2 regions of the Nocardiopsis oceani genome follow, and region 1 is predicted to be linked to the other one. Evidence: riboswitches for the same ligand, from Rfam matches in the RefSeq annotation. Region 1 holds a riboswitch; the other holds the start of a gene.
The links. Region 1 has a riboswitch for cobalamin ahead of ACYVDG_RS27085 (ABC transporter substrate-binding protein). Riboswitches for the same ligand answer to the same signal wherever they lie in the genome.
Positions count from the first base shown of each region.

Region 2: another riboswitch for cobalamin. It lies ahead of ACYVDG_RS16935 (ribonucleoside-diphosphate reductase subunit alpha); the one in region 1 lies ahead of ACYVDG_RS27085 (ABC transporter substrate-binding protein).

Region 1 covers NZ_BAAHAR010000052.1:140-4,309, forward strand. Annotated here, with positions in the region: gene ACYVDG_RS27080 (transketolase) at 1-1,883, shown strand, start outside; cobalamin riboswitch at 2,190-2,401, shown strand; gene ACYVDG_RS27085 (ABC transporter substrate-binding protein) at 2,525-3,541, shown strand; gene ACYVDG_RS27090 (FecCD family ABC transporter permease) at 3,538-4,170, shown strand, end outside.
Region 2 covers NZ_BAAHAR010000026.1:70,875-75,044, reverse strand. Annotated here, with positions in the region: gene ACYVDG_RS16935 (ribonucleoside-diphosphate reductase subunit alpha) at 1-2,185, opposite strand, end outside; cobalamin riboswitch at 2,340-2,542, opposite strand; gene ACYVDG_RS16930 (hypothetical protein) at 2,940-3,512, opposite strand; gene ACYVDG_RS16925 (NYN domain-containing protein) at 3,539-4,170, opposite strand, start outside.

The DNA of each region.
Region 1 (4,170 bases):
CGAAGGAACCCGCCCGAAGCACACACGCTGACTTTGCCGATACCCAAGCCCTGCGGGCCCTCGCCCGCCAGCTCCGGGCGGACAGTATCCGCTGCTCCACGAGCGCGGGGAGCGGTCACCCCTCATCGAGCATGTCGGCCGCCGACCTCCTTTCAGTCCTTGTAGCACGTCATCTGCGCTATGACTGGGACGCGCCCCGGTCTCCCGCCAATGACCACTTGATCTTCTCGAAGGGACACGCCTCACCTCTGCTGTACTCGGTGTACAAGGCGGTCGGTGTGATCGACGACGAAGAGTTGATGACCACCTACCGTCGGCACGGTCACCGGCTCCAGGGGCACCCGACCCCGGTCCTGCCGTGGGTCGACGTCGCCACCGGATCACTGGGCCAAGGACTTTCGTACGGCGTCGGCATTGCGTGGGCGGCGTCGAGGCTGGATGAGAGCCCTTCCCACATCTGGGTGCTCTGCGGTGACAGCGAAATGACCGAAGGCTCGGTATGGGAGGCGTTCGAACGCGCCTCCACGGCCGGGATCGGCAACGTCACGGCCATCGTCGACGTCAACCGGCTGGGCCAGCGCGGGCCGACGGCGCTGGGGTGGGATCTCGACACGTACCGGACGCGCGCGGAGGCTTTCGGGTGGCTCGCGCTCGTGGTGGACGGACACGACGTCGACGCGATCGACGCCGCGCTGACAACCGCTCACGAAAGCGACCGGCCCTGCGCGATTTTCGCTCGGACGGTCAAGGGCAAAGGGTTCTCCGAGATCGAGGACAGCCCGACATGGCACGGCAAACCGCTTCCCGAGGAGATGGCGGAACGGGCACTCGCCGAGATCGGCTCGGACGGAAACATCCGGGTCCGCGGCCCGTTGCCCGACGCCGGTCAGACACGCAGCGAGGAGGAGCTGAAGGACCACCCCCTGGAACTCCCGCGCTACGAGCTCGGCGAGCGAGTAGCGACCCGCCGCGCGTACGGTGAGGCCCTCACGGCCGCTGGCGCGCATCCACGCGTCATCGCCCTCGACGCCGAGGTGAGCAACTCCACGCACGCCGAGATCTTCGCCAAGGCGCATCCGGAACGCTTCTTCGAGGCCTTCATCGCGGAACAGCAATTGGTGGCCACGGCCGTCGGGGCGGCGGTTCGCGGATACGTCGCTTTCGCGTCGACGTTCGCGGCTTTCCTCACTCGGGCGTACGACTTCATCCGCATGGCTGGGATCAGCGGAGTGGACCTCCGCCTGATCGGCTCGCACGCGGGCGTTGAGATCGGCGCGGACGGGCCGTCTCAGATGGCGCTGGAAGACCTTGCGGCGTTCCGTGCCGTGTACGGGTCCACCGTGCTCTACCCTTCCGACGCGACTTCCACCGCCGCTTTGGTCGAGTCGATGCTGGCCCTCCCCGGGGTTGCGTACCTTCGCACCACCCGCGGCGCCTACCCCGTGCTCTACTCACATGACGAGGTCTTCGGAGTGGGCGGGTCCAAAACCCTCGTCTCCTCCCAGAGTGACGACGTGACGCTCGTCGGCGCTGGCGTCACCGTGCACCAGGCCTTGTCCGCAGCGCGCACACTCGCGGACGAAGGCATCGCGTGCCGCGTCATCGATCTCTACTCCGTCAAGCCGGTCGATACGGAGACGCTCAAGCGGGCCGCACAGGAGACCGGCCGGATCCTCGTGGTGGAGGACCACTACCCCCAGGGCGGTCTCGCCGCGGCAACGATGGAAGCGCTCTCCGCCAGCGGCACAGTGTGTGCCGTCAGGAGCCTTGCCGTCCGCACGCTGCCGGGATCGGGGGAAACGGCCGAGACGCTCGACGCAGCGGGAATCTCGACCCGGCACATCGTGGCGGCGGCGCGCGGCTTCGTGCAGCAGGAAGGCTGACCTTCTGACGAACACCACCCCCGCCGGCCAGTGCCGAGTACGGGGGGTGTGGTGCGCGGCGCCGGGGCGAGACCGCACTGGTGTCGGCCTTCGCGGGGCTGGTCGCCAACCGCCAGTGTGACGTCGGGTAGGTCGATGCCGCCTTCAACCGAGGGCTAGCCGAACGCGCCGAAAGGTCACGGCACGATGTTCGCAAGCGGTCGCAGGTGAGGTGAGCTCAAGCGATTTCAGTGTTGCCCGGATCCGTTTGTCGGCACGTCGCAGATGTGGCTGGTGAGGGGCGGGGCTCCCCGGGTTCCGGTGGCTTGGTACTCTTCCCCGGCCAGTCGATACCACAGATGTGGTCAGGGAATCCGGTGTGAGTCCGGAACTGACGCGCAGCGGTGTGGGGGACGGCCGGAGCACGAATGCCACTGGGAAGGGCCGCCTCGACCGCAGGGTCGGGGAGGCGCCGCCTGGGAAGGCGCTCCGTCCGGTTGAACCCGAGTCCGAAGACCTGCTGGCACCTGCGTTGCACGTGCACGAGGTATCAGAAACCAGGCTCCGCGCCCGAGCCCCGACCCCTCTGAGGCACACCCATGTCCCAGCTCGCGACCCGCTACGCGTTCTCCCACACGTCCCGTCGCACCCCGTTCCGGGTGATGGCACTCTTCCTCACCTCCTCCCTCCTGCTCGCCGCCTGCACGTCCCCCGACGGGACCGAGGCCGACCCCTCCGAAGCCGATGCGGCCGGCTACCCGCGGACTCTCGACAACTGCGGCCACGAGGTCACCGCCGAGGCGCCGCCGGAACGGGCCGTCTCCCTCAACCAGGGCAGCACCGAGATCCTCCTCTCCCTTGGCTTGGAGGACCGCATCGTCGGCAGCGCCACCTGGACCGACCCGGTCATGGACGGCCTGGAAGAGGCGGCCGATGCGGTCCCTCGCCTGGCCGAGGACCAGCCCTCCTTCGAACGGGTCCTGGACACCGAACCGGACTTCGTCAGCGCCTCGTTCGTCTCCACGGTCGGCCAGGGCGGTGTCGCCACCCGTGACCAGTTCGAGGACCTCGGCGTGCCCGCCTACGTCGCACCGTCCGACTGCGCCTGGGGCAAGGAGAACGAAAGCGGCGGCGACGGTTCCCGGTCCGAGGAACTCATCCTCGACGCCGTGTACGAGGAGATCGAAGACCTCGCCCACCTCTTCGACGCCGAGGATCGCGGTGACGAACTCGTCGGCGAACTCCAGAGCCGCGTGGACACCGCGACCGAGGGACTCGACGCCTCCGACGTCTCCCTCATGTACTGGTTCGCCAACTCCGAGTCCCCCTTCCTCGCCGGCTGCTGCGGTGCGCCCGGGGCCATCACGGCGGAGATCGGCGCGGAGAACGCCTTCGACGACACCGATGAGGAGTGGCCCCAGATCAACTGGGAGACCGTCGCCGACCGCGACCCCGACGTCATCGTGCTCGGCGACCTCACGCGCGACTCCCAAACCGCCGAGTCGGCCGAGGAGAAGATCGCTTTCCTGGAGGACCACCCCGCCACCAGCAACCTGACCGCCGTGCAGGAGGAGCGCTACGTCCTGCTCAGCGGCCAGGCCATGAACCCCTCGATCCGGACCGTCGAGGGCGTCGAGCAGGTGGCCGACGGACTTCGGGATCTCGGACTCGCCCAGTGAGAGGCGCCCGTCTGACCCTGCTCCTGGTGGGCGGGCTGGTCGCGCTGGCGGTGTCGGTCTCGGTGACTGTGACCATCGGCCCCGCGGCCATCACCCCCGGCGAGGTGTGGTCCTCGCTCGGTGCCCGCCTCGGGATCGGCGAGAGCCCTCTGACCCCCATCCAGGACGGCATCGTGTGGGACCTGCGCATGCCGCGCACCCTCATCGCCGCGGTGTGCGGGGCGGGACTGGCCCTGTGCGGTGCGGTCATGCAGTCCCTGCTGCGAAACCCGCTGGCCGACCCCTTCGTGCTCGGGGTCTCGTCCGGCGCCTCCACCGGTGCGGTCGCGGTGATCGTGCTCGGTTGGGGCGCCGGGGTGCTGTCCCTGTCGGCCGGGGCGTTCCTCGGTGCGCTGCTCTCCTTCGGGATGGTCATGCTGCTCAGCCACACCCTCGGCGGGACCATGGACCGGGTCGTGCTGTCCGGGGTCGCTGCCATGCAGCTCTTCTCGGCCCTGACCTCCTTCATCGTGCTCATGTCGGCCGACGCCGAGACCACGCAGGGCGTGCTCTTCTGGCTGCTGGGTTCCTTCAGCAACGTGGGCTGGGCCGATGTGGTTCTGTGCGCGGGGGTCCTGGTGGTCGTGCTG
Region 2 (4,170 bases), on a different contig from region 1:
AGTTCGCGGTGTTCATGTCGTGGGTGCGGCGGCGCTCGTCACCCGTGTTCTTCCGGAGGTCGAGGAACTCCTCGATGTCGATGTGCCAGGTCTCCAGGTAGGCGCAGACCGCGCCCTTGCGCTTGCCCCCGTTGTGCACTAGACCAGCGGCGGTCATGTACGTCTCGTCGGTCTCGACCTTGAGGTCGAACACCGTGGGCTCGACATCGATCTCGGCAACGTCCCGGACCCGGGTGAAGAGCATCCCCTGGTGTTCGATCCAGTTGCGCTTGGTCAGCGGGCGGCAGCCGACGAGCTCCGCGATGCCCTCCACCGCCGGGACCCGGATGTCGAACGACTTCACCACGCCGGAGAAGGCGATCTCCGTGCCGTCCGAACGCCGACCAGTATGCGACTGCTCGCGCTCCCGGTACTGTCCGGCAGCCGGAACTCCAAGGCGCAGCAACTGGTAGCGAACACCCATTGCCAGCGGGCGAGACGTGGAAGTGAAGTAGATCTCCACTCCGCGGGAGACGCCTCCGTCAGTCTCCAGCAGGCCCCGCAGCAACGCGCGGCTCTGCGCGTGCGGGAGATGGCTGAACCTGCGGGAGATGCGCTTGGCGTGGTCTGCGTCGTAGATGTCCTCCGCGGTGAAGGGGAGGGTCGCTTCTCCCGCACCGGTGATTCGCCCCGACTCGGAATCGCGAACGCCCCCCCTGCCGAAGGCCCAGTGGATCTGGAGGTAGGTCTCGTCCCGACCGCTCTCCCAGTAGTGGATCCCCCGCTCTTCCAGATAGGAACGCACGAAGTCGAGGTGATTGTCGAGCTCCGGGTTGCCGGAGACCCCCCACTGCGAACCGTTCTTGGACAGGTGGCCATCACCCAGCAGGATCCCGTAGAGCCGGGCATCGTCCTCACCGAAGCCTTCTACGGGAACGACTTCCTTGGGGACGACCTGACCGACGTAGTCGCCAGCGGACAACTGCCCCGCGTCAACCCACTCGGCCCGCACCTTGTCGTCGGCAAGCCACTTCAGGGTCCTGCTGTTCGACTGCCCCAGAGGCACACCCTGGATCGCGTAGAAGGGGTGGCCTGAAGTGACCTTGATGTCCTCAACCGAGTGCTTGATGGTCAGTTGAACCATCGGGTCCACCTGGTCGTACATCATGACGTCGGTGACCTCGCGGTAGTTTCCGCTGTGTCCAAGGACCAGGTCGCCGACTCGGATGTCTGAGATGGACTTGCAGCCGTCAGCCGTGTAAACGGGGGTGTCGGGTGCGAAGCACTGGTTGACCGCCACGGCGGTGTCGTTGGCGATCTTCAGGAACGGGACGACCCCCTGGCTCTTGCCGTTGGTGCCCTTGATGTGCGAGCCCAGGCCGCGGACCGGGGTCCAGTCGTTGCCGAGGCCGCCCGAGTACTTGGAGAGCATCGCGTTGTTGCTGATGCCGTGGAAGATGTCCTGGAGGTCGTCGCCGACCGTCGTGAGGAAGCAGGACGACAGCTGCGCGCGCACCGTTCCCGAGTTGAACAGGGTGGGTGTGGAGGCCATGAAGTCGAACGAGCTCAGCAGCTCGTAGAACTCGATCGCGCGGGCCTCGCGGTCGTCCTCGTTGAGCGCCAGGCCCATCGCGACGCGCATGAAGAACGCCTGCGGCAGCTCGTAGCGGACCTCGTCGCTGTGCAGGAAGTAGCGGTCGTACAAGGTCTGGATGCCGAGGAAGGTGAACTGCTCGTCGCGCTCGGCGTGCAGGGCCTTGCCCAGGCGCTCCAGGTCGAACTTGGCCAGCGCCGGGTCCAGCTGCCCGAGGTCGATACCGCGGCCCACGTAGGCGGCCAGGTAGGTCGCGTAGCGGTCGGACATCTCGGTCTGGCCGGCGTTCTCGGGGGCGCCGCTGACGAAGGTCAGGGCCTCGGTGCGGAGCTTGTCCAGCAGCAGGCGGGCGGCCACGTAGGAGTAGTTCGGGTCGACCTCCACGAAGCTCCGGGCGGCCATGACCAGGGCCAGCTCGACCTCGTGGTCGGGGATCCCGGGGTAGAAGCCGCGGCGCGCCTCGGTGAGGACCTTGTTCGCCGAAACACCGGTGAGCCGCGCACAGGCCTCGGTAACGACGTGCTCGATCCGGTCGATGGCGGCGCGGGCGCCACCGCCGTTGTTCGGCTCGCGCCGATCGGATGCGGGCACGGCCTCGACGTCAAGGGTCATACAGCGGCTCCAACCTCAGTAAAGAAGAGTCCCGGCGGGGAACGGGGTCACGAGTGACAAGCGTGCGGGCTCACCGGAGAACCGGCGTACTGGATACGCGCGGTCCGCAGGCGGGTCGCGGCAGCTCGCCCTCGAAGCTCCGTCGTCACGCACGTGGGGGTGCGCGCCGGTGGCAGGTCTTCGGACTCGCGGGCGACCTACTCGCCGTCGCTTCCCAGGACCTCGTAGGGGGTTCCCAGTGCGTGTGACGGCCTTCGTTCCCGCTTACCGCTGCGGGGCAGCCCCGGATTCCCACCGGGTTCCCTCTTGCCTCACCAGGGTCAGGAACCCCGGTGAACCACCAGCGGGACAGATACTACATCTAGGGTCTGTCACCTTGGAACACCGCAAGATGATGGCGTGTCGTAGATTTCTCGGATTCTTCGATGAGTGCCGAACATACGCGCGGAGCGTGGTATGGGCACCGCGCAGGCACCCGAATCCGGTGCACGATGGGCCGCGTTCAAACGCTTCCGGAGGGGGTCGGACACAGCCTAGAACGTCGGCGGGGCGGACACGTCCGTGGTGACCCGAGAGAGGCACCACAAGAAGGCCTGGAACCGTTCGGAGGGGGCCCGAGCGGGACGGGCACAGCACGCCTGGGACCCGGCGCACGCGGCCGCCTGAGAGGGACCGAGACACACACCACGCGGCCGAGCGCGGAAGGTTCCGTCGCGCCCCCGGGATCCGAATCTCCGCGAACGCGTCGGAAAGCTCACTCCTCGTCGAGCAGGAGGTCCAGGTCGTCCTCGACCAGTCCCATGTCGGTCCTGATCCGGAACCGGATCCTCAGGAGCTCCACGAAGAGATCGCGCGCGTAGGCGGGCTGGGACCCGCCCGTGAAACGGCGGGCACCGGCGGTCGCCCAGCGTTCGGCACCCTCGAGGTCGTCGTGTGCGTAGAGCACCTCCGCGACGTGGATGTGGGTGGGGAGCTCGACGTGCTCCCCGGCCTCCAACCGCTTGAGGTGCTCGTGGGCCTGTTCGCGCTCGTCCAGCTGGAGCAGGGCTCCCGCGCTCAGGGCGTGCGCGTCGACCACTGTGGGGCCGCCGTCGTCGATGGCCCGCTGGTAGGCGGCACAGGCTCGCTCGAACTCCTGTGCGATCTCCCACTGTTCGCCCGAACGCACGAACAGCTCCGCACGGGTGACCTCGCTGCCGGCGTCCACCCGGTTCGCCAGATCCAGTAGCTGGGCGGCGATCCGACCGTGTTCACCGGATCGGACAGCGTGGAACTCCAGTCGGTCGAGTTCCGCCGTCGTCACGCGGGTCAACCGCATCGCCCCCATCCCCTATTCGCAATCCCACGCACCGATCAGGGCCTGGCACGCTCCAACGCCTGCCAGAACCCCTGGCGCAACCCGTCACGGACCTCGTCGCGCAACAGGTGGTCGATCGGGAGTGAGGACCCCTGGAGCAGGCGTGCCTCCAGATCCGAAGGCATCCGCGGCCTGCGGGCGAGGACCGCCTCCACCCACAGGACGGGCGCCTCACGTGCGATCGATTCCGCGAAGTCGTTCCCTTCCTTGCGCGCGACGTGCACCGCATCATCAACGGTATGCGCGGCGGGGCCGGTCTGCTGGGCATATCCAGGACTAGGGCTGGATTCCTGGTAGGTACCGGCACCGAACCGGCGGTGGTACTCGGGACCAGTAGGTCGCCCTCCCCCGTGCGGGGGCGAGGCGGCACCGCTGTACGCGGTGTCAGTTTCCGTACTGGTCCCATAGGTAGGGTTTGCGTCTGCCCCACCTCCGAAACCGGGTTCCTCGCCTGGTCCGGGCCCGAACCTCGGGTCCTGCTGGGGAGGCGGAGCATCCCTCCTCGGCGGCACCTGCTGGTGGTCGGCGAAGGAGTTCTGCGGCCCGGTCCCGCTGCCGAACGCCGCCTGCGGCCCCGTTCCAGTGAAGGACTGCTGGGGCCCGGTTCCGTTGAAGGACTGCTGGGGTC